Regions from separate parts of the Paraburkholderia sp. EB58 genome, predicted to be linked through region 3. Evidence: predicted binding sites of a transcription regulator. Region 3 holds the regulator's gene; each other region holds the start of a gene.
The links. Region 3 encodes HrcA, which represses chaperone genes, less so after heat shock. Its sites were predicted from a motif close to TTAGCACTCNNNNNNNNNGAGTGCTAA; they were not measured.
Positions count from the first base shown of each region.

Region 1: rpoH (RNA polymerase sigma factor RpoH) is a predicted target of HrcA. The motif match lies at 2,250-2,276, and genes of this name have one in related genera.
Region 2: groES (co-chaperone GroES) is a predicted target of HrcA. The motif match lies at 2,261-2,287, and genes of this name have one in related genera.

Region 1 covers NZ_JBNDMQ010000023.1:107,239-111,448, forward strand. Annotated here, with positions in the region: gene P3T40_RS28820 (cytochrome ubiquinol oxidase subunit I) at 1-721, opposite strand, end outside; gene cydP (cytochrome oxidase putative small subunit CydP) at 711-971, opposite strand; gene rpoH (RNA polymerase sigma factor RpoH) at 1,255-2,190, opposite strand; partial or broken gene P3T40_RS28835 (acyloxyacyl hydrolase) at 2,592-2,707, shown strand; gene P3T40_RS28840 (nuclear transport factor 2 family protein) at 2,752-3,135, shown strand; partial or broken gene P3T40_RS28845 (2-isopropylmalate synthase) at 3,172-4,210, opposite strand, start outside.
Region 2 covers NZ_JBNDMQ010000003.1:24,397-28,606, forward strand. Annotated here, with positions in the region: gene groL (chaperonin GroEL) at 205-1,845, opposite strand; gene groES (co-chaperone GroES) at 1,898-2,188, opposite strand; gene P3T40_RS05280 (hypothetical protein) at 3,530-4,147, shown strand.
Region 3 covers NZ_JBNDMQ010000003.1:229,172-233,381, forward strand. Annotated here, with positions in the region: gene P3T40_RS06210 (RNA-binding S4 domain-containing protein) at 1-191, opposite strand, end outside; gene hemH (ferrochelatase) at 230-1,300, opposite strand; gene hrcA (heat-inducible transcriptional repressor HrcA) at 1,505-2,524, opposite strand; gene P3T40_RS06225 (NAD kinase) at 2,820-3,722, shown strand; gene recN (DNA repair protein RecN) at 3,767-4,210, shown strand, end outside.

The DNA of each region.
Region 1 (4,210 bases), on a different contig from region 3:
CGCCGAGCACGATCACGCAGACCGTCGATGCAAGGCCGAAACCCGCCGCAATCGCAAACGAGCGCAGCGCGAATTCGGTGTCGCGGCGCTTGAGCAGATACCACGACGAGATGCCGAGCACGAACATCGAGGCCGTCACATAGCCGGCCGAAACCGTGTGCACGAACTTCACTTGAGCAACCGGATTGAATAGCACGGCGAAGATGCTCGACAGTTCCATTCGCATGGTTTCGTAGTTGAACTCGGCGCCGACCGGATTGTTCATCCAGCCGTTCGCTACGAGGATCCACAACGCGGACAGGTTCGAGCCCAGTGCAACGAGGAAGGTGACGAGCAGATGCTGCACTCTCGACAGACGGTTCCAGCCGAAGAAAAACAGGCCGACGAAAGTCGATTCGAGGAAGAACGCCATCAACCCTTCGACGGCGAGTGGCACGCCGAAGATATCGCCGACGTAATGCGAGTAGTACGACCAGTTGGTGCCGAACTGGAACTCCAGGGTGAGGCCCGTTGTGACACCCATGGCGAAGTTGATGCCAAACAGCTTGCCCCAGAACTGCGTCATGTCCTTGTAGATCTGCTTGCCGGTCATCACGTAGACGGCTTCCATGATGACGAGCAACCACGACAGACCAAGCGTAAGGGGTACGAAAAGAAAGTGGTACAGCGCCGTCACGGCAAACTGGAGGCGCGAAAGATCGACGACATCGCTAACGGGCATGTTGATCACCTTGAGACGGATGCGAGGCAGGCACTGAAAGCAGTGCTTGCGCGACGAGTGCGGGCGGCATGGACATGTTTTCCGCCATAGGATGGTTGAAGAACGCGTACTTAATCATCATCAGTAGTGCGAATTTGACAACAAGCACGATGGCAATATCTCGCGCGAAGGTCGGGCCGGGCATCCAGCCGGCGAGTCGCGCGCGCAGCGTGGGGCGAGGCGGACTCCGGTCGTTCAGCGTTATGGTCATGATCGGTCGGTGGACGACTTCACACCGGTTTACCCGGTCGGATTCAAGCCGGACAAACGGCTTGGCGAGTACATAACGATATTAAGATAGGGGCTGGCAGCGAGGAAGTTCGCGACTGTGGCATTGGGTCGCGGATGGGTGCCGTCCAACTCAGTAATACAAGCAAGCTTGCGATACGTCAAGGAAGCGGGGTGCGATTTCCGAAGGGCAAGAAGAAAAAGCCCTGCCGTCTTACGAGGGCAGGGCTAGGGTCTGACAGGGCGCCACATGGCGCCGTATTACGTTACGCATACTCGTTCAATGCACTGCGCATCTTCTTCATCGCGCTCGCTTCAATCTGGCGAATGCGCTCGGCCGAAACACCGAATTCGTCGGCGAGATCGTGCAGCGTCGAACCGCCCGAGCCGTCATCTTCGACGTGCAGCCAGCGGGCTTCGATAATGCGGCGGCTGCGTGCATCCAGCGATTCGAGCGCGCTAGCGATACCGTCGCTTTGCAGCTTGTCGCGTTGGCGCGCGGCGAGCACAGCCGTCGGTTCGCTATGCGAATCGGCCAGATAGGCGATCGGCGCGTACGATTCTTCGCCGTCCTCCACCTGACCTTCCAGCGCAATGTCGCCGCCGGACAGACGCGTTTCCATCTCGGCCACTTCTTCGCGCTTGACGTTCAGTTCCTTGGCGAGACCTTCGATCTCGTCCGGGGTGAACGCCTGCAAACCCTGCTTGTGGCTGCGCAGGTTGAAAAACAGCTTGCGTTGCGCCTTGGTTGTGGCGACCTTCACCATGCGCCAGTTGCGCAGGATGTATTCGTGAATCTCAGCCTTGATCCAGTGCATGGCGTACGACACGAGACGTACGTTCTGTTCCGGATCGAAGCGCTTCACAGCCTTCATCAGGCCGATATTGCCTTCCTGGATCAGGTCGGCATGCGGCAGGCCGTAGCCCAGATAATTACGCGCGATCGAAACCACCAGCCGCAGGTGCGACAGGACAAGGCGGCGCGCAGACTCCAGATTGGCCTGGTCGCGGAATTCAGTGGCGAACTGGCGTTCTTCCGCCGGCGTCAGCATCGGAATCCGGTTCACGGCCTGGATGTAGGCGTCGATATTGCCCAATTGGCCGGGCAGCAGCGAAGAATGCGAGAGCGCCAGTGCACCTGCCGAAGCGGCCTTAGCCGACGACGGGCTTAGAGTACTCGGAAGGGTCATTGCGTTGCTCACGTAGAAAACTCCTTGGAATCAGCAAATAGCTTAGTCGGACTTCGACTCCAGCGTGGATGTTAGCACTCTGAATATCCGAGTGCTAATACTTAGAGTGCGTGGGGGTATCCGGGTTCCCGCTCGGCTATTGAAATTTGGTTTTCAATAGCATCATACGCCTTCTGTACTATTGTAGGGATGAGCGTAGGATTTGCCGTAGATGCGCGTCTGTCTGTGCGGAATCACCGGTTTTGCGCTGTTTAGGGTGGCAATCTGGCTGTTTGCCGCTTTCTTCTTATGATTTATTGCTCTTGTGGCCCCTAATATATAGAGGGTTTACTCGGTGCCCGGCGCGGTTGATCCTCGCCGAAAATAGCCGATCCGAGCTTGGGTCGCGGCCGAATTCGATCAGGTGGCTTCTCGGCGGCCATCAACCGTACTGGCGGGCTACCGGATTGAGCGGGTGTCGAACGGCGGTATCAAAGAGCCGAATCCTGGTATAAATTTCAGCCAGCTACATTTGCAACGTAACTTCTGACGACCGTGGCCGCTGTCGGCCCGTCGAGGCAAAGGGGCTGAGCAATGGCCGAAAAGGTGATCGAAGCGATTCGTGGGCTCGAGCGCGACCGCTTTCGCGCGATGGTCGACGGTAACGGGCCGTTGCTCGACGAACTGCTTTCCGACAACGTGAGCTATATCCATACGAATGGCAAACGCGAAACGAAGCAGCAGTTCATCGACGGTATCACGGCGGGGCGGCGCCGCTACCGGCAGATCGAGATCCAGTCGCAGGACGTGCTGCCGGCGGGGCGCGAGACCTTCATCGTGACCGGCCGCGCGCTGATCGAGATGGAGGCGAACAACGGCGCGCTGCTGTTCCCGATCGCCTATACCGCGATCCACGCTCAGGTGGACGGCCAATGGCGGCTGGTGGCATGGCAGGCGACCCGTTGCGCGATCGAGTGAAGCCCGTGGCCGTCAGGCCGCGACCCGGTGGTCAGGCAGATAGGTGGGACCGCCCTTACCCGATTGGCCGTTGACGCGGATCACGGCGTCGTAGCTGCGTCCCACGTCGGCCGGGTCGACCGGCCGGTACGGCACCTCCCAGACGGCATCCGGCGCCTGCTGCGCGAAGCCCTTGCGGATGGCATCCTGATGCGAGCCGGAGAACGCCATGTAGACGAGGTCGCCCGCATACGGATGACGCGGATGCACGGGAAGCTGGTTGCACCGCTCCGCCACGCGGCGTACCGCGTCGATGTCCGAGAAATCGAGACCGGGGTCGATGCCTTGCGTATAGAGGTTCATCGCGAGCGTGACGAGGTCGACGTTGCCGGTGCGCTCGCCATTGCCGAACAGGCACCCTTCGACGCGGTCTGCCCCCGCCAACAACGCGAGCTCCGCAGCCGCTACCGCAGTGCCGCGATCGTTATGCGGATGAACCGACAAGACGATGCTATCCCGATAGGCGAGGTTGCGGTCCATCCATTCGATCTGATCGGCGTAGACGTTCGGCGTGGCCGCCTCGACCGTCGCCGGCAGGTTCACGATCATCTTGTGATCGCGCGTGGGCCGCCACGTTTGCGCGACCGCGTCGCACACCTCGCGGGCGAACGGCAGCTCGGTCATGCTGAACGTTTCCGGCGAGTATTGGTAGATCCAGTGCGTCTGCGGCCGTGCCTGCGCGTACTGCTTGATGAGCCGTGTGCCTTCGACCGCAAGCGCTTTCACCTCATCCTTCGACTGGTTGAACACAATCTTGCGAAACGACGGCGCGATCGCGTTGTAGAGGTGCACGATCGCGCGCGGCACGCCGTCGAGCGCCTCGAAGGTGCGCGCAATCAGCTCTTCGCGCGACTGGACGAGCACTTCGATCGTCACGTCGGCGGGAATGCGTTTTTCGTCGATCAGCTTGCGCACGAAATCGAAGTCGGTCTGCGAGGCCGACGGAAAGCCGACTTCGATTTGCTTGAAGCCGATCGCGACCAGCATCTCGAAGAATTCGAGCTTTTGCGCGATGCTCATGGGCTCGATCAGCGCC
Region 2 (4,210 bases), 200 kb from region 3:
TGCCATGATTGGCGCGGCCGCCGCGGGCGCATGGCATCGGTTGACGGCCCTGCCGTGCGTCGAGGAAATGCAAGCGTCGATCCGGCGCCCCAAAAGAAAAGACCCGCATCGCTGCGGGTCTTTTCTTTTGGGAAGCACGCCTTGCAGCGCGCTTCCCCATGCGTTTCGAACAAGCCTCCCCTTACGAGAGAGGCCCGTGCGAAATTACATGTCCATGCCCATGCCGCCCATGCCGCCGGGCATACCGCCGCCCATCGGAGCATCTTCCTTCGGCAGTTCGCAAACAGCTGCGTCGGTCGTCAGCAGGAGACCTGCCACCGATGCTGCGTTTTGCAGTGCCGTACGCGTGACCTTCGTCGGGTCCACGACACCTGCGTCAACCAGGTCGACGTACTCGCCGGTTGCTGCGTTGTAGCCGTAGTTGCCCTTGCCTGCGGCAACTGCTGCCACCACGACGCTGGCTTCTTCGCCGCCGTTCGTGACGATCTGGCGCAGCGGTTCTTCCATTGCGCGCAGAACGATCTTGATACCTGCGTCTTGATCGGCGTTAGCGCCCTTCAGACCAGCGATTGCCGTGCGAGCGCGGATCAGTGCAACACCGCCGCCAGCCACGATGCCTTCTTCCACAGCTGCGCGCGTTGCGTGCAGTGCGTCTTCAACACGTGCCTTCTTTTCCTTCATTTCGACTTCGGTCGCAGCGCCGACCTTGATCACTGCAACACCGCCGGCCAGCTTGGCCACGCGCTCTTGCAGCTTTTCACGGTCGTAGTCCGACGTTGCTTCTTCGATTTGCGTGCGAACTTGCTTCACGCGCGCTTCGATGGTTGCAGCTTCGCCAGCGCCGTCGATGATCGTCGTGTTTTCCTTGCCCACTTCGATACGCTTCGCTTGACCCAGTTCAGCCAGCGTTGCCTTTTCGAGCGTCAGGCCGGTTTCTTCAGCGATAACTTGACCGCCGGTCAGGATCGCGATGTCTTCCAGCATGGCCTTACGACGATCGCCGAAGCCCGGAGCCTTGACAGCAACCGTCTTCAGGATGCCGCGGATGTTGTTCACAACCAGCGTTGCCAGTGCTTCGCCTTCGACGTCTTCTGCGATGATCAGCAGCGGACGGCCAGCCTTGGCGACTTGTTCCAGAACCGGGAGGAGATCACGAATGTTCGAAACCTTCTTGTCGTGCAGCAGCACGAACGGGTTTTCGAGCACAGCAACTTGCTTGTCCGGGTTGTTGATGAAGTACGGCGACAGGTAGCCGCGGTCGAACTGCATACCTTCAACCACGTCCAGTTCGTCTTGCAACGACTTGCCGTCTTCAACCGTGATGACGCCTTCCTTGCCAACCTTGTCCATCGCTTCAGCGATACGGTCGCCGATCGACGAATCGCTGTTCGCCGAGATCGCGCCGACTTGAGCGATTTCCTTGTTGGTCGTGCACGGCTTGCTGATCTTGCGCAGTTCTTCGATAGCGGCCGTCACAGCCTTGTCGATACCGCGCTTCAGGTCCATCGGGTTCATGCCCGATGCGACGTACTTCATGCCTTCGCGGACGATGGACTGAGCCAGAACCGTTGCGGTCGTGGTGCCGTCACCTGCGTTGTCGCTGGTCTTGGAAGCGACTTCCTTGACCATTTGTGCGCCCATGTTCTGGAGCTTGTCTTTCAGCTCGATTTCCTTCGCGACCGACACACCGTCCTTGGTGACCGTCGGGCCGCCGAAGCTGCGTTCCAGGACCACATTGCGACCCTTCGGGCCCAGCGTGACCTTCACAGCGTTCGCGAGGATGTTCACGCCTTCAACCATCTTGGCACGGGCGGAATCACCGAATACGACGTCTTTAGCTGCCATCTTCTAACTCCTTGAATTCTTGGGATATAACCGGGTAAGTAGCGCTTTGCGCTTACTTCTGCACCACGGCCATGATGTCTTCTTCGCGCATCACGAGCAGTTCGTTGCCGTCGACCTTGACGGTCTGGCCTGCGTACTTGCCGAACAGGACGCGGTCACCAACCTTCACGTCGAGCGCGATTTGTGCGCCCTTGTCGTCACGCTTGCCCGGGCCGACTGCCAGAATTTCGCCTTGATCCGGCTTTTCTGCTGCGGCTTCGGGGATCACGATGCCCGACGCAGTCTTGGTTTCTTGATCCAGACGTTTGACGATCACGCGATCATGCAAAGGACGAAGGTTCATACATACTCCTCTCTTGATTGAGACTGAAGAACGCTGAGAAAACCCGGCTGGCTGAGCCAGCCGGCGATGTTGTTAGCACTCTCGTGCAGCGAGTGCTAATTATATGGACGGGTGGTGACAAATTCAAGAAGGGCGGGGGTGGGAAATTTTTGACCCAAGGGTAAACCCCGAACCGGTGGCACTCCCCAGTTGCGGGCCGTGGCGGCCTGGCGCGGCTCAACAATGAATCATCCTCGCCGCCACTCCTCCGCAATTTATGGATTACGTGACTGTAAAACAAGAAAGGGCGACCCGGTGCTCTTGGCGCACAAGGTTAGCGCATACCCACTTAATTTCGCCCACTGACCAGAACAGCGCCGGATGAACGCCGTCTCTCGCGACGGCGTTTCAATTTTGAAACGTTGCTTGCGCAATCAGCCTGGATCATCCGCCCAAAAACGACCGCAAGCCTCACCGGCATTGGGATGGCGCGCGTCCTGCTAGGAAAGGCCGACGCCTAAAGAGGCGTTCACGCTACAAAAAAATATAAAGTCGGAGACATAAGATGAAAACAACGGGAAAAGACGGGTCTCGGCCCGGCCACTCTTCGGCGCCAGCAATATCGTCTGGCCGCCTGCTACACGGTATTACGGGGATGTGTTTAGCTCTTGGTCCATTCACGTAAGCCGCCACCACAAGATCGCGAGCGTCCGCAACGCTACTGACCAAACGACGGACACGGCAATCTTCCATTTTTACGTTAAGCAACGAGACGTCGTCGACGGTTCGTCCTGGCCGCGGCCCCGTGCGCAGTCTTACCCGTTGTTCGGGTGACGGCGGCGATGCCACGAAGGAGCACACAGTCAATCGACGCTCCTAGCGCGCGCCGTGACCGAAGGCTTCCGATCCTGGGCGCCTGCGTTAGCGTCGCCATGTCACGAACTTCGGCGTTGCACTGCCATTGAGACTTGCCACCGCACTGCCTGCGCTTCAGTCGAGTAGTCAAATATCACAATATTAATAGCTATACTAATTATTTGGATGTGTTACTCATCGAACGTAAGCTTTATATGCTGGCAAATTAAGGTGGTGCACCAAATCGAATATTAACGGGTACGTTGTATTTGTTGCCTCTGAGTTTAAAGTTACGAAAGCAATTGAAAGCAATCCTTAACGTTTATGAATACAGACTGCAAGCCAGTGCAGTCCTGTGGCAGATCAAGTGGCGTCGCATCATCTTCAATTGCGAATACTTTATTTAGATGCATGTGCAGCCTTACGCACATTGTAAAGGAGTACTACGGGGTGTATGAGCGCGACCTCCAACAAATTAACAGCGCTCACTTTTTGGGGATTTTCATCATGAAGAAGCTTGCCCTTTCTGCGTTGTTGTCGGCCCTGTTTGCAACCGCTGCATTTGCTGGTGGTGGTGGAATGCCGCCGCCGCAAATTCCGACGTCGTCTTCGTCTTCTGCCAACGGGTCGTTCGGCGCAGGCGGCGCGATCGGTCTCGGTGTTTTCTCGGTGACCAACAACGCAACTTCGAGCGTGAACGGTGGCTATGCCGCATCGCTCAATGGCCCCGGCTCGAATGCGGGTACTTTCAATGCAGGCAATGAAAGCTTTGCCAACACATCCGTCACCTTCGGCACGAATGCGGGCTTCACCAATTCGAGCAATGCCGCGAACACAAACGAAGGAAACGGCAACAACACGACGTCGGCGTCGAGCGGCTTGAACAACTTCACCAACAGCGGATTCTCGGTCGCTAGCAGCACGGGTTCCCAGGACTTCGGTTCGAGCATCTACAGCGCTTCGGGTTCGGGATGGGGTCAATCCAATCAAGGTGGATGGGTTACCGCGAACGGCAGTGCGACGGCAAACGCGGACGGCTTCGTCGGCGAACTGGGTGCTGGCTTCGGCGGCTTCGGCTCGTTCAATTCGGGGAATTCGAGTTCGGGTCAAGGTTCACCGTGGTAAATCACGAGCAGTAGTCTGATCTGTGCAAACAAGGCGGGGGACGACCCCGCCTCTCAAAACAAC
Region 3 (4,210 bases):
TCAATCTCGATCTCAACGAGGTCGCCGACCCGCACTTCCTTGGCCGGCTTGACCGTGGCCCCGCCGATGCGCACATGGCCTTTATCGACCGCGTCCGCCGCGAGCGAGCGCGTCTTGAAGAAGCGTGCGGCCCACAGCCATTTGTCGATGCGCAGACGCGCACCGGGTTCGGTGAAAATCTTGTAGTTCATCGGTCAGTCTGGCGCCCCAAGCGCGTTGCAACAATGTCTCACGCTTCCACCACGCCCTGCACGGATGCCGTCTGAACCGGCCAGCCCTGCAGATTCTGCGCGACGATCTCACCAAGCGCGGCAATCCACGCTTGCGAGGCGTTCAAGCAAGGAATCCGGTGAAACTCCTTGCCGCCGGCGTGGACGAATTCATCGCGGACCTCCATGCCGATTTCCTCGATTGTTTCGAGGCAATCGGCCGTGAAACCCGGACAGAACACGTCGGCCCGGCGCACGCCTGCCGCGCCCAGTTCCTTGAGCGTCGGCGCGGTGTAGGGCTGCAGCCATTCGGCCTTGCCGAAGCGCGATTGAAACGTAACGCGGCATTCGACCGATGTCAGTTCAAGCGCCTGCATCAGCAGCGCCCCGGTTTGCTGACACTGGTCGTGATAGGGATCGCCCAGATCCAGCGTGCGCTTGGGAACGCCGTGGAAGCTCAGCACCAGCTTGTCGCCCGCCGCGAAATCCGGACGCCCATGAGCGTGCCAGTAGTGGTGTACCTGCGCAGCCAACGCCGCGATATACGCGGGATGGTCGGCATATTGCCGGATGGTGCGGATTTCGAGCTGGTTGCGCATGCGCCTGAGCGCGGAAAATGCGGCGTCGAAGGCCGTAGCGGTGGTCGACGACGAGTATTGCGGATACATCGGTACGAGGAGCACCCGTTCGGCACCGGCCAGCTTGAGCTGATTCAGCATGTCCGGGATGCCCGGCATGCCATAGCGCATCGCGTAGTCCACGAGCACCGTGTAGTCGTTCACCTGCAGGAGATGCCGCAGCCCTTCTACCTGCTTCTCCGTGAACACACGCAAAGGCGAGCCTTCCGGCGTCCACACGGCTGCATATTTCCTGGCCGACGAGCGCCCGCGGAAAGGCAGGATCAGGACCCGCAAGATGACCTGCCAGGCGATGGCGGGAATCTCGACCACCCGTGGGTCGGACAGAAACTGCGCGAGATAGCGCCGCACGGCCTTCGGCGTTGGTGCGTCGGGCGTGCCCAGATTGATCAGCAACACCGCCACACGGTGGGCTGTGGCGGGCTGAGACGGCCGCTCGAGGTCGAAACGCATAGGCAACAGGGTTAGCCGCTTACGGCGGAAAACGTTTCAGGTGGAACTCATTATAGCGGCGCGATCCGCCGCGCATACCTGGCCATTCGGCCGATTGGCAAGCGCCGCGCCGCGCCGCATCATTACCGGCATGAGTTCGGGCGTTGGCCGGGAGGCCGGTTGCAGGCAGCGGCACAGGCCGCCGCGTTTAGCCACGTGCAGTTGTTACTGCTGGCTAAGCGTCAGCGAAAGCAGACGCGCCGTAATATCGACGATCGGGATCACACGGTTGTAGGCCATCCGCGTGGGTCCGATCACGCCGAGCGTACCAACGATCTTGCCGTTCACTTCGTATGGCGCGGTCACCACGCTCATTTCTTCGATCGGCACGAGGTTCGACTCGCCGCCAATGAAAATCTGCACGCCTTGGGCGTGACTCGACACGTCGAGCAACTGAAGGAGGCTGGTCTTTTGGTCGAATACATCAAACAGCTTGCGCAGCCGCGCCATGTCGGAGGACAGGTCGGCCACTTCGAGCAGATTGCGCTCGCCGGATATCAGCACGGTCTCGCCGGCGTCGGTTTCGTCGGTGCTGGCGGTGACGGCAGCGTGCATGAGGGTGGTCATATCGCCGCGCAGTTCGTCGATCTCTTCGCGCAGGCGCCGGCGCACCTCGTCGAACGACAGGCCGGCGAAGTGGGCGTTGATGTAGTTGGACGCCTCCACCAGTTGCGACGGCGAAAAGTCGCGCTGCGTCGCCATGATGCGGTTCTGTACGTCGCCCTCGGGCGTGACGATGATAAGCAGGATGCGCTTGTCGGACAGGCGCATGAACTCGATCTGCTTGAACACATGGCTGCGCCGCGGCGTCAGCACCACGCCGGCGAACTGCGACAGGTTGGACAGCACGCTCGCCGCTGCCGCCACGATCTTCTGCGGCTCGCCCGCCTGCAGGGTGGTCTTGACAGTACGGGTGACGGCTTCTTCGTCGGCGGCGGATTCGACGGTGAGCATCGTGTCGACGAAGAGGCGGTAGCCACGCGGCGTGGGAATGCGGCCCGCCGAGGTGTGTGGGCTGATCACGAGCCCCAGCTCCTCCAGATCGGACATCACATTGCGGATCGTCGCCGGGCTCAATTCCAGGCCGGAATAGCGGGACAACGTGCGCGAACCGACCGGCTGACCTTCGGCGATGTAGCGCTCGATCAGCGTTTTGAGGAGGGTTTGTGCGCGGGGATCTAGCATGACGGAAAATTTTAGCTTAATGACGCAACAACCGCGAGCGCTAACAATATCTGCCTGGGTTCCGTCAATATCTGCCTGGGTTCCGTCGAGCTCTGCCCGCGAATCCGGCCGGCGACTCAGCGCCTCGCGGAGACCCGTGTCCGTTGGTTCGTCGAGGCACCCGGCGCCCCCTGTCATCATGACTTAACCATTCTAACGATAATCCTCGGCAGCACGTTTCGCACCCGCCCCGCGTCGGCCGCCCGTATGGCCGCGGACGGTTCTTTTCAGCCCCCACCTATGGTGTAATGCCGGCATGCAAGTTACCAGCCAGTTCAAGACCGTCGCGCTAGTCGGGCGCAACAATACGCCAGGCATCGGTGAGCCGCTGACCGCGCTCGCCTCGTGCATCGCGAAGCGCGGCTTCGAGGTGGTATTCGAAGCGGACACCGCTGCGGAGATCGGCATCACCGAATACCCGGCCCTGCGTCCAGCGGAGATCGGCGCGCGCGCCGACGTCGCCGTGGTGCTCGGCGGCGACGGCACGATGCTCGGCATCGGCCGCCAGCTCGCGCCGTACCGCACGCCGCTGATCGGCATCAACCATGGGCGCGTCGGCTTTATCACCGACATCCCGATTTCCGACATGCAGGTCATCGTTCCGCAGATGCTTGGCGGCCACTTCGAGCGCGAGGAACGCACGCTGCTCGAGGCGCGCATCATGCGCGACGGCAGCCCGATTTACCACGCGCTCGCGTTCAACGACGTGGTGGTGAACCGCAGCGGCTTCTCGGGGATGGCAGAACTGCACGTCTCGGTTGACGGCCGCTTCATGTACAACCAGCGCTCGGACGGCCTGATCGTCGCCACGCCGACCGGCTCGACCGCCTATTCGCTGTCATCGGCGGGGCCGATCCTGCATCCGCAGTTGCAAGGCATCGTGCTGGTGCCGATCGCGCCGCACGCGCTGTCGAACCGGCCTATCGTGCTGCCGGACGACTCGAAGGTCAGCATCCAGATCGTCGCGGGACGAGACGTGAACGTCAATTTCGACATGCAGTCGTTCACCGCACTCGAACACAACGACACTATCGAGGTTCGCCGCTCGCGCCATACCGTGCCGTTGCTGCATCCGGTCGGCTATAGCTATTACGCGACCCTACGCAAGAAACTTCACTGGAACGAATACCCGTCGCACGAAGACGACATCAAGCCCTGAGCGGATCGCCCCAGCCGGTAACCCACGCCCACCAGACGACCTCCATGCTTCGCCACCTCTCGATACGCGACTTCGTCATCGTCGCCGCGCTCGATCTTGAATTCGATAGCGGCTTTACGGTTTTTTCAGGTGAAACAGGCGCCGGCAAGTCGATCCTGATCGACGCTCTGGCATTGGCGCTCGGCGCCCGTGCCGACGCAAGCGTCGTGCGCACCGGCGAGGCCCGTGCCGATATCACCGCGGAATTCGAAACCCACGCGCAACTCGAGCAGTGGCTCGACGAGCAGGCGCTCGCCTCGCCAGGCGCTGCAGCGGCCGACGACCCGCACGGCAGCACCGTCATGCTGCGGCGCGTGGTCGACGCGAACGGCCGCTCGCGTGCCTTCATCAACGGCACCGCGGCGACGCTCGCGCAATTGCGCGAAGTCGGCGAAATGCTGGTCGACATTCACGGGCAGCATGCGCACCGGTTGCTGATGCGCCCGGAC